DNA from 4 places in the Rhizobium sp. AN80A genome. Region 2 is predicted to be linked to each of the others. Evidence: riboswitches for the same ligand, from Rfam matches in the RefSeq annotation. Region 2 holds a riboswitch; each other region holds the start of a gene.
What was found. A riboswitch is a leader RNA that binds a small molecule or an ion and turns the genes downstream of it on or off. The one in region 2 is predicted to bind thiamine pyrophosphate.
Positions count from the first base shown of each region.

Region 1: it holds a riboswitch for thiamine pyrophosphate, as region 2 does, so the genes downstream of both, P3R82_RS02135 (YkoF family thiamine/hydroxymethylpyrimidine-binding protein) here and thiC (phosphomethylpyrimidine synthase ThiC) in region 2, are expected to answer to the same signal.
Region 3: it holds a riboswitch for thiamine pyrophosphate, as region 2 does, so the genes downstream of both, thiM (hydroxyethylthiazole kinase) here and thiC (phosphomethylpyrimidine synthase ThiC) in region 2, are expected to answer to the same signal.
Region 4: it holds a riboswitch for thiamine pyrophosphate, as region 2 does, so the genes downstream of both, thiB (thiamine ABC transporter substrate binding subunit) here and thiC (phosphomethylpyrimidine synthase ThiC) in region 2, are expected to answer to the same signal.

Region 1 covers NZ_JASJPX010000001.1:449,382-453,589, reverse strand. Annotated here, with positions in the region: gene cysT (sulfate ABC transporter permease subunit CysT) at 1-766, opposite strand, end outside; gene cysP (thiosulfate ABC transporter substrate-binding protein CysP) at 1,001-1,987, opposite strand; TPP riboswitch at 2,296-2,406, shown strand; gene P3R82_RS02135 (YkoF family thiamine/hydroxymethylpyrimidine-binding protein) at 2,399-3,007, shown strand; gene P3R82_RS02130 (ABC transporter permease) at 3,043-3,867, shown strand; partial or broken gene P3R82_RS02125 (ABC transporter ATP-binding protein) at 3,864-4,208, shown strand, end outside.
Region 2 covers NZ_JASJPX010000002.1:883,428-887,635, reverse strand. Annotated here, with positions in the region: gene thiO (glycine oxidase ThiO) at 1-456, opposite strand, end outside; gene thiC (phosphomethylpyrimidine synthase ThiC) at 458-2,284, opposite strand; TPP riboswitch at 2,376-2,487, opposite strand; gene P3R82_RS10780 (DUF1330 domain-containing protein) at 3,186-3,554, shown strand; gene P3R82_RS10775 (hypothetical protein) at 3,708-3,938, opposite strand; gene P3R82_RS10770 (DUF982 domain-containing protein) at 4,097-4,208, shown strand, end outside.
Region 3 covers NZ_JASJPX010000001.1:99,064-103,271, reverse strand. Annotated here, with positions in the region: partial or broken gene thiD (bifunctional hydroxymethylpyrimidine kinase/phosphomethylpyrimidine kinase) at 1-744, opposite strand, end outside; gene thiE (thiamine phosphate synthase) at 741-1,376, opposite strand; gene thiM (hydroxyethylthiazole kinase) at 1,373-2,176, opposite strand; TPP riboswitch at 2,225-2,320, opposite strand; gene P3R82_RS00475 (Lrp/AsnC ligand binding domain-containing protein) at 2,387-2,854, opposite strand; gene putA (trifunctional transcriptional regulator/proline dehydrogenase/L-glutamate gamma-semialdehyde dehydrogenase) at 2,978-4,208, shown strand, end outside.
Region 4 covers NZ_JASJPX010000003.1:2,999,608-3,003,815, reverse strand. Annotated here, with positions in the region: gene thiP (thiamine/thiamine pyrophosphate ABC transporter permease ThiP) at 1-967, opposite strand, end outside; gene thiB (thiamine ABC transporter substrate binding subunit) at 981-1,997, opposite strand; TPP riboswitch at 2,042-2,157, opposite strand; gene P3R82_RS26445 (MDR family MFS transporter) at 2,217-3,749, opposite strand; gene P3R82_RS26440 (MarR family transcriptional regulator) at 3,866-4,208, shown strand, end outside.

The DNA of each region.
Region 1 (4,208 bases), on a different contig from region 2:
GCATCACGAAGGCAGTCAGCAACAGGACGGAGGCAATCGCGGCGGCGGCCTGGTAGTCGTATTCCTCGAGCCGGATGAAGACGAGAAGTGCCGTGATCTCCGTCGACATCGGCTGATTGCCGGCGATGAAGATGATGGCGCCGAACTCGCCGAGCGAACGGGCGAAGGATAGAGACACGCCGGCAAGCAGGGCTGGCGTCAGCAAGGGCAGCATGACCTTGCGGAAGATCGTCCAGTCCGAGCCGCCAAGCGACTGCGCCGCCTCTTCGTAGGCCGGGTCGAGATCCTCCAAAACAGGCTGCACGGTGCGAACGATGAAGGGAAGACTGGTGAAGCACATGGCGATCATGATACCGATCGGCGTATAGGCGACCTTGATGCCGACACCTTCAAGCACAGAGCCGAACCAGCCGTTCGCAGCAAACAGCGTCGTGAGAGCGATGCCGGCCACCGCCGTCGGCAGCGCGAACGGCAGATCGACCATCGCATCGACGAGCCGCCAGCCGGGAAAGCGATAGCGCGTCAGCACCCAGGCGAGCGCGAAGCCGAAGAACAGGTTGAATGTCGTGGCGCCGAGCGCCGAAAGCACGGTGACCCGATAGCTTGCGAGCGCGCGCGTGGACGAGACGATGCGCCAGTAATCCTCCAGCCCGAGGCTCGCTGCCTTGAACACCAGCGCCGCCAGAGGCAGAACGACGATGAGGCCGACATAGAGAAGGGTCACTCCCAGCGACAGCCGTAACCCGGGCAGGACATTGCGTCTCAAGCGGTCATTCCCTTATCAATGCAAAGCCGACAAAATTCATCAGGCCGCCGTTCGGGCGTCGCTTGGCGTGACATCCCTCATTCCTGTGCTTGTCACAGGAATCCAGCGACCCGACGTCTGTCGGGTCATATGACTCTTTCAGCCCAAAGACTTGGGCTGACTGGATTCCTGTGACAAGCACAGGAATGAGGGTGGTGGATATAGTGCCCCTGTGAAGAACTAGGTTACCGAACGTTATCGGCTGCCATAGAGCTTGTCGAGGACGCCGCCGGAGGCGAAGTGCTCCTTCTGGATCTTTTCCCAGCCGCCGAACGTATCGTTGACGTTGACAAGGCGGATCGCCGGAAACTGATCCTTGAACTCGCCGGCCACCTTCTCGTTGCGAACGCGATGACCGAACTGCGCGGCGATCCGCTGGCCATCCTCCGTATACAGGAAGTCGAGATAGGATTTCGCAAGCGCCTCGGTGCCATGCTTGGCGGCGACCTTGTCGACCACGGCCACGGGGAATTCCGCAAGCAGGCTGACCGACGGGATCACGCCCTGCACCTTGTCGGAGCCGTACTGCTTCTCGATGCCGCGGGTCTCGGCCTCGAAGGTGATCAGCACGTCGCCGGTCTCGCGCTCGACGAAGGTTGTCGTCGACGCGCGGCCGCCGGTGTCGAAGACCGGCACGTTGTCGAAGATCTTGGTGATGTAGGCTTCGATCTTTCCTTCGTCGCCATTGTAGGCTTCCTTGGCCCAGGCGTAGGCCGCGAGATAGGTGTAGCGCGCGTTGCCCGAGGTCTTCGGGTTCGGGAAGACCGCGCGTACGTCGTCACGGGCGAGATCGCCCCAGTCCTTGATGTTCTTCGGGTTGCCGGCGCGCACGAGGAAAGATGGGAAGGAGTAGAACGGCGAAGCGTTGTTCGGAAACGCCTTGGCCCAATCCTTGGAAACGAAACCGTTCTTCGCGAGGAAATCGATGTCCGTCGACTGGTTGAAGGTAACGACGTCGGCTTCGAGGCCCTCGATGATCGAGCGCGCTTGCTTGGACGTGCCGGCATGCGACTGATCGATCGTAATGCCCGGATTTTGCTTGATGAAGGCTTCGTTCTCGGAAGCGAAAAGCTCGCGCGAAACGTCATAGGATGCGTTGAGAAGCTTTGTCGGCTCCTGGGCATGCGCCTGAACGGAGAAAAGGGCGGCAAGCGCTGTGCCGAGAATCAGAAGGCGGTTCATCTATCGCTCCGGTGTTTCATTGTGCGTTGAAACTAATCTGACAGCGCCCGGATCGCGAGGAACCACTGCCCCCGGTTGCCGACTGGCTTAGAAATTCTGTCCCTTTTTCGCCATATTTCGCGGCGCTTTTACTTCAGGCGATGCGTGAACCATATTATGACCGCTGCCTAAGTTGCTGCTAATAAAATGTTTTCCCGACGGACCCAAGACGATCCTCCCTTAAGGCCATGGTGACAAAGCCCTGCGGGGACATGGCTCTTCGGTCCGCGATATTGCTCTTGCGCTCGTTCAGCCTTTGACGTATCACCCACCCATCACAGGGGTGCTCCGTAATGCCGGGGCTGAGATACGATCGCATGATCGTGGACCCTCAAGCTGATCTGGATAATGCCAGCGGAGCGAGGTAGAGCGATGTTTTCCGGCGCACAGATTTCCCTGTATCCCATGACCGACGATTTCGTCGGTGTCATAACGCGTGCGCTTGCCGCGCTCGATCCCCATCGCGACCGGTTGCGGATCGAGACGGACGACATCTCGACGCTGATCATCGGCACGCCCGACGTCGTCTTCGCCGCCATGCGCGATCTGTTCGCGGCCGCCGCCAGCAGTGGCGAGCATTGCGTACTGCACGCGACCATCTCGCGCGGCTGCCCCGGGGAGCCTGATGATCCGATCTGCCAGACGCCTGAACTGACCGGCCCGATGGCGCCGCTCGACGAGCGGAAGGCACGGGCGCATCAGGCGGTCAAGGACGCAGTCGTTATCGGCCAGGAAGCGGCAGCGCAGTTTTCGCTTTATACGCTCGGGATCGACGGCCACATGGACGAGATCTATGGCTGCATCGACTTCCTGAAGAATTCCGGCGTCTTCGAGAAATCGAAGAACTTCTGCACGAAGCTGCGCGGCGATACCGGTGCCGTATTCTCGACGGTGCACGAGGCGCTGGTGCGCTTCGGCCCGCCGGCGGGCCATGTGACGATCGACCTTACCGTCTCGGCCAACAGCCCTTCGAAGCGCTAAGCGCCGCACCGCGCGCGCCCAAACCGGTTGGTCCCATGTCGACATCACGTCCGCCCGCATGGCAGGTCGTTCGCGACCTGCACCATCACATCCGTACCGGCCTCGGCCGGGCGCTGCCGGCCATCGTGGCCGTCTGCCTTCTGGTGGCAGCCTGGGAGGCCTATGTGCGCCTGTCGGGCATTTCGCCCACGACCCTGCCCGCGCCGTCGCGCGTTCTGGCGCAGACCTTCCAGTCGCGGTGGGCCCTGTTCGACAACGTGGTGCCGACATTGCGCGCCACGCTTGCCGGCTTCGGCTGTTCGCTGGCATTGGCCTTCATCCTGTCGGTGCTGCTCGATTTCTGTCAGCCCCTGCGTCGGGCGCTGTTTCCGCTCTTCATCATCAGCCAGACGCTGCCGCTGGTCGCCATCGCGCCGCTGATCGTGCTGTGGTTCGGCTTCGGCCTGATGCCGAAGATTCTGCTTGTCGCGCTTGTCACCTTCTTTCCGATGCTGGTGGCGCTCTGCCAGGGCTATCAATCGACCGAAGACGAGTTGCAGCAACTGGTCGCCTCGATGGGGGCGCCGCGCTGGAAGCAGTTCCTGCTCGCGCGCCTGCCGTCCGCCTTGCCCTTCTTCTTCGCCGGGCTGCGTATATCCATCACCTACGCCGTGGTCGGCGCGATCTTCGCGGAATATGCCGGCGCCGCCAAAGGGCTCGGCATCTACATGCTGAACGCCAAGAACAACTTTCGGCCCGACCTGGTTCTGGCCGCCGTGCTCGTCAGCGCCGTGCTGACCCTGACGCTCTTCGGCCTCACCGTCATAGCCGAACGCCTGGCCATGCCATGGACGAGACGCGGAAAGGGCGGAACCAGATGAGCGCTCCACGCCTGGAACTCGACCGCGTCACCTGCAGCTACGACGAAACCGCCGTCCTTTCGGATATCTCGTTGACGGTCAGGCCCGGCGAGTTCGTCTCCATTCTCGGGCCGTCGGGATCGGGAAAGTCCACGCTGTTCAAGCTCCTCACCGGCGCACGGCGTCCTGACGGAGGCAGCATGCGCTTCGATGGTCGCGTGCTCGACGGAGCGGTCCGTCCCTTCGCCTTCATGCCGCAGCGCGATGCGCTGATGCCGTGGCGGCGCATCATCGACAATACCACGCTCGGTCTCGAGGTGCAGGGCATGAGCCGCGCCGAGGCGCGCCGGCGGGTGATGCCG
Region 2 (4,208 bases):
CGCGATCAGCTTTTGCCGCAAGCCAGTCAGCGCCCGGCGTGGATCGAGATGGGCTTCGCGCGGGAAGAACAGTGCTTGCCGGAAGCGACCGGCCAAGGAGGCCTCGAGCGCCGCGATCCGCTCTTCGTCCAGCCACTCATACCCCGTCGTGCGACCGGCGAAGCGCTTGAGCTCCGCCTGGTCACGGGCGGGGGCAAGCACCAATGTGCCGTTCCGTTCGACCTCGCCGGGCACCATCGCCTCCCAGCGGTCGGGCGCATCCTGCCCCTCGCGCAGCACCGCCTCGTCGGCGCTCTCGCGCTCGCACCAGGGCGCCAGCATGCCACCGGCGAGCCATGACGCGGCCGCCGAAAAGCCGGCGTTGGGATCGAAGATCGTGACCTCGGCGCCGCGCGCGACAAGCGCATGGGCAACCGAGAGGCCGGCGACGCCGGCCCCCTTGATGAGGACGCGCATCTCAGCCGGCCACCTGCCCCTCGGCATCAACGGCCATGTAGAGATCGCCGCCGTCGCGATACTTGGCCGCCATGGCGTCCAGCCCCTCCTTCCGCGCCTCGGCGCGGATATCGTGGGAAATCCGCATCGAGCAGAATTTCGGGCCGCACATGGAGCAGAAATGCGCGACCTTGTGCGCCTCCTTCGGCAGCGTCTCGTCGTGAAAGCCGCGGGCGGTTTCCGGGTCCAGCGAGAGATTGAACTGGTCCTCCCAGCGGAACTCGAAGCGGGCGCGCGACAGCGCATCGTCGCGCAGCTGGGCGGCCGGATGCCCCTTGGCGAGATCGGCGGCATGGGCGGCGATCTTGTAGGTGATGACCCCGGTCTTCACGTCGTTGCGATCCGGCAGGCCGAGATGCTCCTTCGGCGTGACGTAGCAGAGCATCGCCGTGCCGAACCAGCCGATCATCGCCGCACCGATGCCGGACGTGATGTGGTCGTATCCCGGCGCGATATCGGTCGTCAGCGGCCCGAGCGTATAGAACGGCGCCTCGCCGCAGACGGCCAACTGCTTGTCCATGTTTTCCTTGATCTTGTGCATCGGCACATGGCCAGGGCCTTCGATCATGACCTGGCAATCCTTGGCCCAGGCGATCTTCGTCAGTTCGCCAAGTGTTTCCAGTTCCGCGAATTGCGCGGCATCGTTGGCGTCGGCGATCGAGCCGGGCCGCAGGCCGTCGCCCAGCGAGAAGGAGACGTCATAGGCGCGGCAGATGTCGCAGATTTCCTCGAAATGCTCGTAGAGGAAGCTCTCGCGGTGGTGATGAAGGCACCACTTGGCCATGATCGAGCCGCCGCGCGAGACGATGCCGGTGACGCGGTTGACCGTCAGCGGGATGTATTGGAGCCGCACGCCGGCATGGATGGTGAAGTAGTCGACGCCCTGTTCGGCCTGCTCGATCAGCGTGTCGCGATAGACCTCCCAGGTCAGGTTCTCGGCGATGCCCTCGACCTTTTCCAGCGCCTGGTAGAGCGGCACCGTGCCGATGGGGAGCGGCGAGTTGCGGATGATCCATTCGCGGATGTTGTGGATGTTGCGGCCGGTCGAGAGGTCCATGACGGTATCGGCGCCCCAGCGCGCCGCCCAGACCATCTTCTCGACCTCTTCGACCATCGAGGAGGTGACGGCGGAGTTGCCGATATTGGCGTTGATCTTCACCAGGAAGTTTCGGCCGATGATCATCGGCTCGGCTTCGGGGTGGTTGATGTTGGCGGGAATGATGGCGCGTCCGGCGGCCACTTCCTGGCGCACGAATTCAGGCGTGACGTGATCGGGAATATGCGCGCCGAAGCTCTCGCCGTCGCGGATCATCGCGTCCGCCTTCGCCTCACGGCCGAGATTTTCGCGGATGGCGATGAATTCCATCTCCGGCGTGATGATGCCGGCGCGGGCATAGGCAAGTTGGGTCACGGTCCTGCCGTCTTTGGCGCGCAGCGGCTGGCGCTTGGCTGGGAATTCCGGCGTCAGGCGATCGCCGCTGGCAAAGCCGTTATCCTCGGGGCGCACCTGCCGGCCGTCATGGGCCTCGACATCGCCACGGGCGAGAACCCAGTCGCGCCGCAATGCGGGCAGACCGCGCTCGATGCTGATGTCGGCGCCTTCGACGGTGTAGATGCCGGACGAATCATAGACCGTGACCGGCGGCTCGCCTGAGGTCGGGTGGACGCTGATCTCGCGCATGGGCACGCGGATATCCGGGTGGATCTCGCCCGGGATATGGATCTTGCGGGAGGCCGGCAGCGGGCCGGTGGTGACTGTGGGGGTGATGGTCTTTGCGGCGATACTCATGGTTTGAGGCTCCAAGTTTTCGATTGGAGACCCAGTCCTCAGCCGGAATGATGAAAAGACGCCGGCATGGAATCCACGCGGGAATCCCGGCCTTCGAGCGCTTGCACCGTCCCTACGCCAGTATGAACTGGATCAGGTTCAACGGGTCACTGCGCACGATAGCAGAATCTCAGCCCCTTGACGGGACACCCCTGGTGAATGACGCAAGGTTATTGCTGACTAACGGTCTGCGTCAAGCCGTGTGTCGGATTATTGGTCTGGACAGCCAAGTCCTCCGTAAACTTGCCTGATATCTCCTAGGTTGTTGGTTCGTACCCCATCAATGCGTACAGCTACTACCAGGCTGATATTCAGGCCGCCCGATATGGGTCGTAACGCGCGTTACGCTTTCCTTGGCCGGGATCGGCTGGTGCGATGCGGTTGAGCTTAATCGGCTCGGTAATAACGGCCGAGACTGCCTGATATTCGAACGGCGCTCAGCCACTTCCCGCGGGACGCGCATCGTCGCTTCCTTGGGAACCCGGTTCGTGCCGTGAATCTCCCATTCCCGGTAGACGGCGTCACGTATTCCATGGCCCGCTTCGCGACGGCCAGGCTCCTCCTCGTGAAGCATGAGCGAGGTGCCGGGCAGGAGGCGACCGAACGCTTTTTTCGGGCGTGGCGGGACAGATGCGCTTTGCCTTCTCCAGTTTCGAGATCTGGCAGTTCGAAAGCGGAATCTGCTCACTTGTACGCTCCGCGTCGATCCTCGAGGAGCGGTATCCAGAGCGCCGGTCCGTACTTATGCGGCGTTGGCGCGAGCAAGATCGAGACTGGCGCTCGTTCCTGACAGTTTCTGACGGAGCGACAGGCTAGACTTTCCGTAGGCGTCTCAAGGACGCTATTATGAAAGGAAAGCCTAATGGTCGCGTTTTCGCCCGACGTCTTTGCCAAGTTCCTAGCTGAAGAGGACGACGCTCCTGTCGTGATGCTGAACCTTCTACGGTTCGTCCCAGATGGCGGCCGTGAACGGCATTTGCAATACCTGAGACTGGCCGAACCCATTCTTGCCCGCTTTGGCGCACGGATCCTATTCCGTGGCGACGGCCTCGACGTTCTGACGACGGGGCAGGTGGAAGGGTGGGACGCGGTGCTGCTAGTGCAGTATCCCCGGCGGACCGCTTTCCGTGAGATGGTGGAAGACGCCGAGTACCAGAAGGCGTTCGAGGTGGGAAAGGCGGCGCTTGCAGATATCGTCCTGCAGCCTCTGCAGATCTCGAAAGGACTTTGAACAACCTAGGCTGCCGCGCCGTAAAGCTGCGGCAGCCCTCATGCGCTTCGCGCGTTCGCACTGGAGGCGTGGCAGGGCTCCTCAAGCGGAAGTGGGTTCTCGATTCAAGATCCTCATCGTCCGTATCTGAGCCGCAAGCGCGAGCATCGCCTTCTACACCGTTTCATCCGACATCTGTTCGATGTTGCTTGCGATGTCCGGGATGACGCTTTCAGCGGCGTCGTCGACGGGTGCGACCTTTGCAGTTTTTACAAGCAGACCCCTCAGCGCCCCGGACGCTGACACTCCCTTTTCGAGAAGCAGACGCCGGTCGGCAGGGGCTAGCGTCTCCACACGGTTCGCCGCTCGTACGAACTCTGAAATCATGTCGGTCGTCACGGTCAAAGGGAGTTCACCTCCGGCATAGGCTTGCCCGCGAACTTGGAAGAGTTGACGTCCCGAGACACTCTGCGAGGAGTGCCTTTCTCCCTGATCGTTTTCGTCACGGAACCGAATCGATGTTCACGCTTTGATCTCGCTGAATGTCAGGAGAGTATCGCGTCATGAACAGCTCCCACGTCCAGGTTCCTATCCGCCCGCTCCATGTCGAAATCGAAGGTCTCGCGCGATACCGCCAGGCCTATACCGTAGACGAGCTTGCGGGCCTGCTGCTCA
Region 3 (4,208 bases), on a different contig from region 2:
GCCTGTCGGCCGCGCCACCGCGCCGGCGAGATACGACTTCGCGGCGGCCACCGCTTGCGGCAGCGCCACGCCGTTGGCGAGCTCCGCCGCCAGCGCGCTCGACAGCGTGCAGCCGGTGCCGTGGGTGTTTGCCGTCGGGATCCTGACGGCCTCGAACCAGGTGAGACCATCTTCCGTTGCCAGCACGTCGGGGCTCTGGTCGCCCCCGAGATGGCCACCTTTCACAAGGACGGCGGCTGGACCCAGCGCGCGCAGCGCCTCGGCCTGCTCGCCCATCTCCCGGCGGCTCTTGGCCACATCGATGCGCAGCAGCGCGGCCGCTTCGGGTAGATTGGGTGTCAGCAGCGTCGCAAGCGGCAACAGCCGGCGCAGAAGGACATCGACGGCGGAGGGATCGAGAAGCTTCGCCCCACCCTTGGCCACCATGACCGGATCGAGCACGATCGGGATATCAGGATGAAGCTGGAGCACGTCGGCGACCGCATCTGCGATTTCGGCACTGGCGATCATGCCGATCTTGACCGCATCGACGCGGACATCCGCGAACACGGCCTGGATCTGATCGGCCACGAAGCCGGGCGGGACAAGGTGAACGCCGGATACGCCCCGCGTGTTCTGCGCGGTCAACGCGGTGAGCGTCGCCATGCCATAGACGCCGCGCGCCGCGAATGCCTTCAGGTCAGCCTGGATGCCGGCGCCGCCGGATGGATCGGAGCCGGCGATGGAGAGAGCATTCCGGATCATCGCGACCTCCCCTGGATAGCCTCTGATAGCTCGCGGGCGGCACCGTGAGGGTCCGATGTTCCACAGATCGCCGAGACGACGGCGATCCCATCGGCGCCGGCGGCAAAAACACCGCTGACATGCGCCAGCTTGAGCCCACCAATCGCGACCGACGGAACCGGGCAGACGGCGGCGAGACGCGCCAGGCCGTCGAACCCGATCGGCGGCTTGTGGTCCGGCTTGGTCTGCGTCGCGAAGACCGGCCCGATACCGGCATAGTCGACCGATGCGGGATCGACAGCCCTCGCCAGGACCTCTGTCTCCACCGACAGGCCGAGGATCATGTCAGGCCCGATCCGCTCGCGCGCGGCGCGCACGACCATATCGTCCTGGCCGACATGCAGCCCATCGGCGCCGATCGCGATGGCCGCATCGACATCATCGTTGACGACAAGCAGTGCACCGGTGCCGGCGAGCGCTTCCTTCAGAACAAGGCCGGTCTCGATCATCCGCGCGGTGGAGGCGGTCTTGTCGCGGAGCTGCACCACGGTGGCGCCACCGTCGACGGCTCGCCTTGCGGTTTCGACCATGCCAATGCCGGCGCAGAGCTCGGGATCGAGGACGAGATAGAGCGATAGATCGATCCTTCTCATAGCATCCGCACCCGTGCATTTTTGTCGACGGCGATGCCGTCGATCGCAGCGAGGGCGTCGAGGAACCGCCAGGAAAATGATCCCGGCCCGTCAGCGACCCGCGCCGCCTCTTCGCCGGCGACGGCGAACAGCGCGAGCGCCGCGACTGTCGCCTCGAACGGCGCATCGGGCCGGCTGGCTGCGAAGGCGCCGACGAGGCATGTCAGCGAGCAGCCGAGCGCCGTCACCTGCGGCATCAGCGATGAGCCGCCCTCGATGCGGCAGCCGCGCGCGCCGTCGGTCACGAAATCGACCTCGCCGGTGACCGCCACGATGGCGTGGTACTTGCTCGCGATTTGGCTTGCCGCAGCTTCGGCCTGTTCCACGGGGTCACGGCTGTCGACGCCATGCCCCCGGCTTTCGCCACCGGCGAGCGCGATGATTTCGGACGCGTTGCCGCGAATGATGGTCGGACGAAGCGCCAACAGGTCCGCGACGGCCCGTTTGCGAAAAGCGGTCGCGTAGTGCGCGACGGGATCGAGAACCCATGGCCTGGCGCTGGCGCCCGCCGATGCGGCGGCGGCGCGCATGCCGTTCATCCAGCTCGGCGAGAGCGTGCCGATGTTAACAGTCAGCGCGCCGGAGATGGCCGCGAACTCGCCGGCCTCTTCCTCGGCATGCACCATGGCGGGCGAAGCGCCGGCTGCCAGCAGCACGTTGGCGGCGATATTCATCGCGACGAAATTGGTGATGCACTGAACGAGCGGCTTTCGCGCGCGCATGGCATCGAGCATAGAACCGGGAGATCTGTCGTCTTTCATCATGCCCCTTTCGGGCGGGGCAAGACGCGGGAACCCTGATAGCAATGCCGAAGGGTCCGAGCGACTCCCTCCGCCAGCATTATCTGGTTCAGGTTCGAAGGGTACTTCTCAGTCTGCCGTCGGCAAACGCCCCTGTCTCTCAATGGCTCTGTTCTGTCAGAGAAGACGATTGCTGTCACGCGTAAAATGATGGCGGCTCAAAGCCGCCGGTCAGGCGCCGTTCTCCTTGATCGCTTCCATTGCAACGAAGGTCGACGTGTTGGCGACGAAGGGAAGACTGGAGATCTTTTCCCCCAGAACGAGGCGATAGTTGGCGATATCGGACGTGCGTATCTTCAGGAGATAGTCGAATGCGCCCGCGATCATGTGGCACTCCTCGACTTCCCGCAGCTTGCGAACCGCGACGTTGAACGCGTTCAGCGCATTCTCCCTGGTATCGGAGAGTTTCACCTCGGTAAACGCCACATGGTTGCGGCCGAGCTTGTTGACGTCGATGATGGCGCGGAAGCCGAGAATATAGCCATCCTCTATCAGCCGCTTGAGCCTGACCTGGCAGGGCGTATTGGAAAGACCCACGCGCTTGGCAAGGTCTGTCACCGACATCCGGCCATCGGCGACGAGCGCGTCGAGTATGCGCTGATCGAATTGGTCGATTTCCCTGATATTTCCGGCGCTCATCACAAGAATTCCCCTCCGCACGAATATTGATTAGCGCGTTAGATAACTAAACGCTCGAAATCAAGTGAAATTGACTTTCTGAAATCTGCTAGCTTCGCGACATTGGCGGATCAGGAGCCCAGCATGACAAACACCACCGACGCGGTAGCGGCCGAAGTCACACTAGAGCAGGCAAACGGCTCTGCAAATCCCTTTGACGGTTTCGCCCCGCCAATCCGCCAGCAGAGCGACCTGCGCCGCGCGATCACGGCCGCCTACCGCACGCCGGAAACGATCTGCGTGCCACGTCTGGTTGAGGCCGCCGCCCTTCCCGATCACGTCAGAAAGGCCGCTGCCGACACCGCCCGCAAGCTGATCGAGGCGTTGCGCGCCAAGCACAAGGGCACCGGCGTCGAGGGACTGGTCCACGAATATTCGCTCTCCAGCCAGGAGGGCATCGCGCTGATGTGTCTGGCCGAGGCGCTGCTGCGCATTCCCGACACGGCCACGCGTGACGCTCTTATCCGCGACAAGATTTCCGAGGGCGACTGGAAGGCGCATCTCGGCGGCGGTCGCTCGCTCTTCGTCAACGCCGCGACCTGGGGCCTCGTCGTCACCGGCAAGCTGACATCGACCGTCGCCGACCGCAGCCTTTCGGCCGCGCTGACCCGGTTGATAGCCCGCTGCGGCGAACCGGTGATCCGCCGGGGTGTCGACATGGCGATGCGGATGATGGGCGAGCAGTTCGTCACCGGCGAGACCATCGACGAAGCTCTTCAGCGGGCGAAGCCGCTCGAGCAGCGCGGCTTCCGCTATTCCTACGACATGCTGGGCGAAGCCGCGACCACGGGCGCCGACGCGAAGCGCTACTACAAGGATTACGAGACCGCGATCCACGCCATCGGCAAGGCGTCTGATCGCCGGGGCATCTACGAAGGGCCGGGTATCTCGATCAAGCTTTCGGCTCTGCATCCACGCTACGCGCGCGCGCAGAGCGCCCGCGTCATGGACGAGTTGCTGCCGAAGGTGAAGGCGCTGGCGCTGATCGCCAAGTCCTACGATATCGGCCTGAACATCGATGCCGAGGAGGCCGATCGCCTCGAACTGTCGCTCGATCTGCTGGAGACGCTCTGTCTCCACCCCGATCTGGAGGGCTGGAACGGCATGGGCTTCGTCGTGCAGGCCTATGGCAAGCGCTGCCCATTCGTGCTGGATTTCATCATCGACCTGGCGCGCCGTGCCGGCCGCCGCATCATGGTGCGCCTTGTGAAGGGCGCTTACTGGGATGCGGAAATCAAGCGCGCGCAGGTCGATGGCCTCGCGGACTTCCCGGTGTTCACCCGCAAGATCTACACCGACGTTTCCTACATCGCCT
Region 4 (4,208 bases), on a different contig from region 2:
CGAGCTTCGCCAGATCGGCGCGCAGGCCGGCGACGACGATGAAGAGCAGCGGCAGCCCGAGAAACAGCACCGCCAGCATGAGAAGCGCGCGATCCGCGATCCGCGCGCCGAACAGGGCGCCATCGGGCCGCCGGATCGTGCGACCCGCGGTCAGCCCCGCATCTCCTGATGCCGGCAAAAGCGACAGGATGCCGAGCACCACCGCCGTCAGCGCGATCTGCAGCAGCGACAGGGCCACCGCGCGACCGGGTTCGAAATCGAAGCGCAGCGACTGGTAGATCGCCACCTCGATCGTGGTCGCCGCCGGTCCTCCGCCAAGCATCAGCACCAGCGTGAAACTGGTGGCGCAGAGCATGAAGATCAGTCCGGCCACGCCAGGGACGACCGAGCGCAGCACCGGCCATTCAATGAAGCGGAAGACGGACACCGGCCGCATGCCGAGCCCGCTCGCCACCAGCCAGTATTCGCCCGGCACCCGCTCCAGCGCCGCCAGCATCAGCCGGCAGGCAAGCGGCAGATTGAAGAAGACATGCGCAAGCAGAATGCCCGACAGACCATAAATGCTGACGGGCTGATCGACGCCCGCCCATGACAGCATCGTGTTGACGACGCCCTGCCGACCCCAGATGCCGATCAGGCCGAGCGCGCCGATCAGCACCGGCAGCCCCATCGGCACCGCCATCAGCCGGATGATCCAGATGCGGCCGATAAATCGCGGTTGCCGCGCCAGCGCCCGCGCAACCGGAATGGCCAGCACGACAGACAGCAGCGTCGAGAGCGCCGCCTGCAGAAGCGTGAAGCGCAGGACACGCAGGATGTATGGATCGGAAAGGATCGACCCCAGAGGCATGCCATCGGTGGAGATCAGCAGCGACAGCGTCGCGACCGTCACGAAGACGAGGATGCCGGCGAGGCTGAGCGCCCCGCCGACCAGCGCATATCGTCTTTCGGACGGCGCAAGAAGCATCAGTTCATGCTCATCAGTTCATGCTCATGGCGGCGAGCCACTCGTCGATCCAGGCCTTGCGGTTCCTGGCAACCTCATCCGAGCTCATCAGGAAGGTCTTCGACGGGTTGACGAGCTTGCCGAAGGCATCCGGCAGCGGCTCAGAGGTCTTGGACACCGGCATCATCCTGTTGTTGGTCGGGATCGTGTCCTGAAAACCGGGCGTGATCATGAACTTCAGGAAGTCCCGCGCCAGCGCCTTGTCCGGCGCGTTCTTCAGGAGACCGGCGACCTCGATCTGGATGTAGTGCCCTTCGGAGAAGGCGGCTGCCTGGTAGCGATCGGTGTTTTCCGAAACCATGTGGTAGGCCGGCGATGTCGTGTAGGAGAGCACCATCGGCGCCTCGCCCTTGGTGAACAGGCCATAGGCCTCCGACCAGCCGGGCGTCACCGTCAGCACGCGCTTCTTGAGCTTCGCCCAGGCGTCCGGCGCCTTGTCGCCATAGACCGACTTCACCCACAAGAGCAGACCGAGGCCCGGCGTCGAGGTACGGGGGTCCTCGATGACGATCTTCTGCGCGGGATCGCCGTCTACCAGCTCCTTCAGGCTCGTCGGCGGCGTCTTGATCGTCTGCGTGTCGTAGATCACGGCGAAGTGGCCGTAGTCATACGGCACGAAGACGTCATCCTTGAAGCCGCCAGGCACCGTCAGCGCGCCGGTATCGACGCCGCTCGCATCGAACAGGCCGGTGGCCTTGGCTTCGGTGATCAGGTTCGTGTCGAGGCCGAGCACGAGATCGGCCTTGGTGCCAGATCCCTCGAGTTTCAGGCGCGACAGCAGCGCCACGCCATCGGCGACGCTGACGAAATTGACGCTGCAGCCGCAGGTCTTCTCGAACGCCGCCTTCACCTTGGGGCCGGGACCCCATTCGGAGGTGAAGCTCTCATAGGTGTAGATGGTGAGCGTCTTGTCGGCGGCCTGGGCCGCCGTTGCCGAAAAGCTCGCCAACAGCACGGCGGCGCCGAGCGCATAGGTCTTGAAATGGGTCATGACACCTCTCCTCTAGGTTCAATGAAGGGGAAAAGGGCGGTGCCTGGTGTCACGCGTCTAATCCCTCCGCCGGTGTTAGCCGGATCAGGTTCCGCGGGTTGGCTTTCGCAAGCCTCTCAGCCAAATATCGCAAGGATACGAGGCACCCCGTTAGAGCGTCGCAAGGTGTATATCCGTAGCCGGCGTCTGGCAAGAGCGGACGTCGGCAAGGTCCGCCGGCTATTCGGCGGCCTCGGCGGTCGCTTTCGCGGGTGCGGCCCCGGCGCGCGGCAATTGCACCGGCTTCAGCATCAGCGCCGCGACCAGCCCGATCAGCGCGATGCCGCAGGAGGTCATGAACAGCGGCACGAAGGCATTGGCATAGGCTTCCGCCACCGCCTGGCGCGCGGCCTCCGGCAGGGCGGCCAGCATCTTCGGCGTCAGCTGTTCGATGTCTGTCACGCCGGGAATGGAGGAGCCGACGCGCGCGAGCTGCGAGCCGATGATCGCGCCGTAGATCGAGATCGCGATCGACGCGCCGCCCATGCGCGACAGGGTCACCGAGCCGGTCGCCGCGCCGATATCGCGCACCGGCGCCGCGTTCTGCACGCCGATGATCGGAACCTGCTGCGCCAGGCCGATGCCGACGCCCTGCAGCGTCATCACCGCGCCGATGAAGACGATCGGCGTGCCGGCGTGAAACTGCGACAGCAGCGCGAAAGCCAGCGCATTGCAGCTGAGGCTGGCGACGGCGAACGGCTTGTAGCGCCCCGTCACCGAAATGATCCGCCCCGCCGAGATCGACCCGCACATCAGGCCGCCTGTGAGCAGGATGAAGAACAGCCCGGCCGCGGACGGAGAAAGACCCGTCGTGGTCTGCAGGAAGAGCGCGAAATAGTTCACCATGCCGATGGCGATGCCGCCGCTCATGATCGACATGATCAGCAGCAGGCTGAAGGTCGAATTGCGAAACAGCGACAGCGGAATGATCGGTTCGGCGGCGCGGCGCTCGACGAACACCCACGACACCAGGAGGACCACGCCGGCGGCGATGATCGCGAGATTGAGCGGTGCGATCAGCGAGCCGAACACCTGCGCGCCATCGGCGGCGAGCACGATGCTTGTCGTCGTCAGCGCCAGGAGAATGGCGCCGGCATAATCGATCGTCGGACGGCGGTTCGGCTTGCGATAGGGAAGCATGACGGCCAGGCCGCCGAGCACCACGACGCCGATCGGGATATTGACGAGGAAGATCGAACGCCAGCCGAAGAGATCGCTCATCGTGCCGCCGAGCACCGGCCCGATGGCGCCCGATGCCATCAGCACGAGGCTGACATAGCTCTGGTACTTGGCGCGCTCGCGCGGCTCGAAAAGATCGGCCGTCACCGCGAAGATCGACACCATCACGCCGCCGCCGCCGAGGCCCTGCAGCAGGCGCGCGGCGATCAGCGTGTTCATCGACACCGCCATCCCGCAAACCGCCGAACCGACGGTGAAGATCAGGATCGCGGCCATCATCACATATTTGCGGCCAAAGAGATCGCCGAGCTTGCCGTAAAGCGGCATCACGGCGCTGACAGCCAGCAGATAGGCCGAGCCGACCCAGCTGAACCGATCGAGTTGCCCGAACTCGCCGACGATCGTCGGAAGCGCCGTGGCGACGATCTGGTTGTCGAGCATGGCCATGAACATGGCGGTCATCAGGAAGAGAAACAGGATGAGCCGGCGACGCGGATCGGTCACCAGCGGCTGCGCGGCGATCTGTACATTCATGGGGGCGATCTTTCAGGTTATGGCGAATTTATGTGACATCAGCACATAAATGTCAATGTCACATAAATGACATCTGCATATTTTCTTGCGCCACGCTTCCTGCTATCGTCCGACACATGAATGAGACCGCAGAAAAAACCCGCGAGCCGGACGCCGCGATCGAGGACATCGTCCATATCGGGCAGAGCATGACCCGTATGCGGGTGATAACGGGGCGGCGCCTGATCGCCCGTCTCGCCATCGCCAAGGTGGCGCCCGATATCGAACTTTCGCATCTCGACGTGCTCGATGCCGTCATGCGCGCCTCCGAGCAGGGGGAGGTCACCGTCGGCACCATAGCCGAAGCCATGCGCATCGATCCCTCGCGCGCCAGCCGGATCGTCGCCGATATGGTGGGCCGGGACGTCCTGCGGCGCGCCGCCTCGCAGCAGGACGCGCGGCGCATCCTCGTGGAGGTCA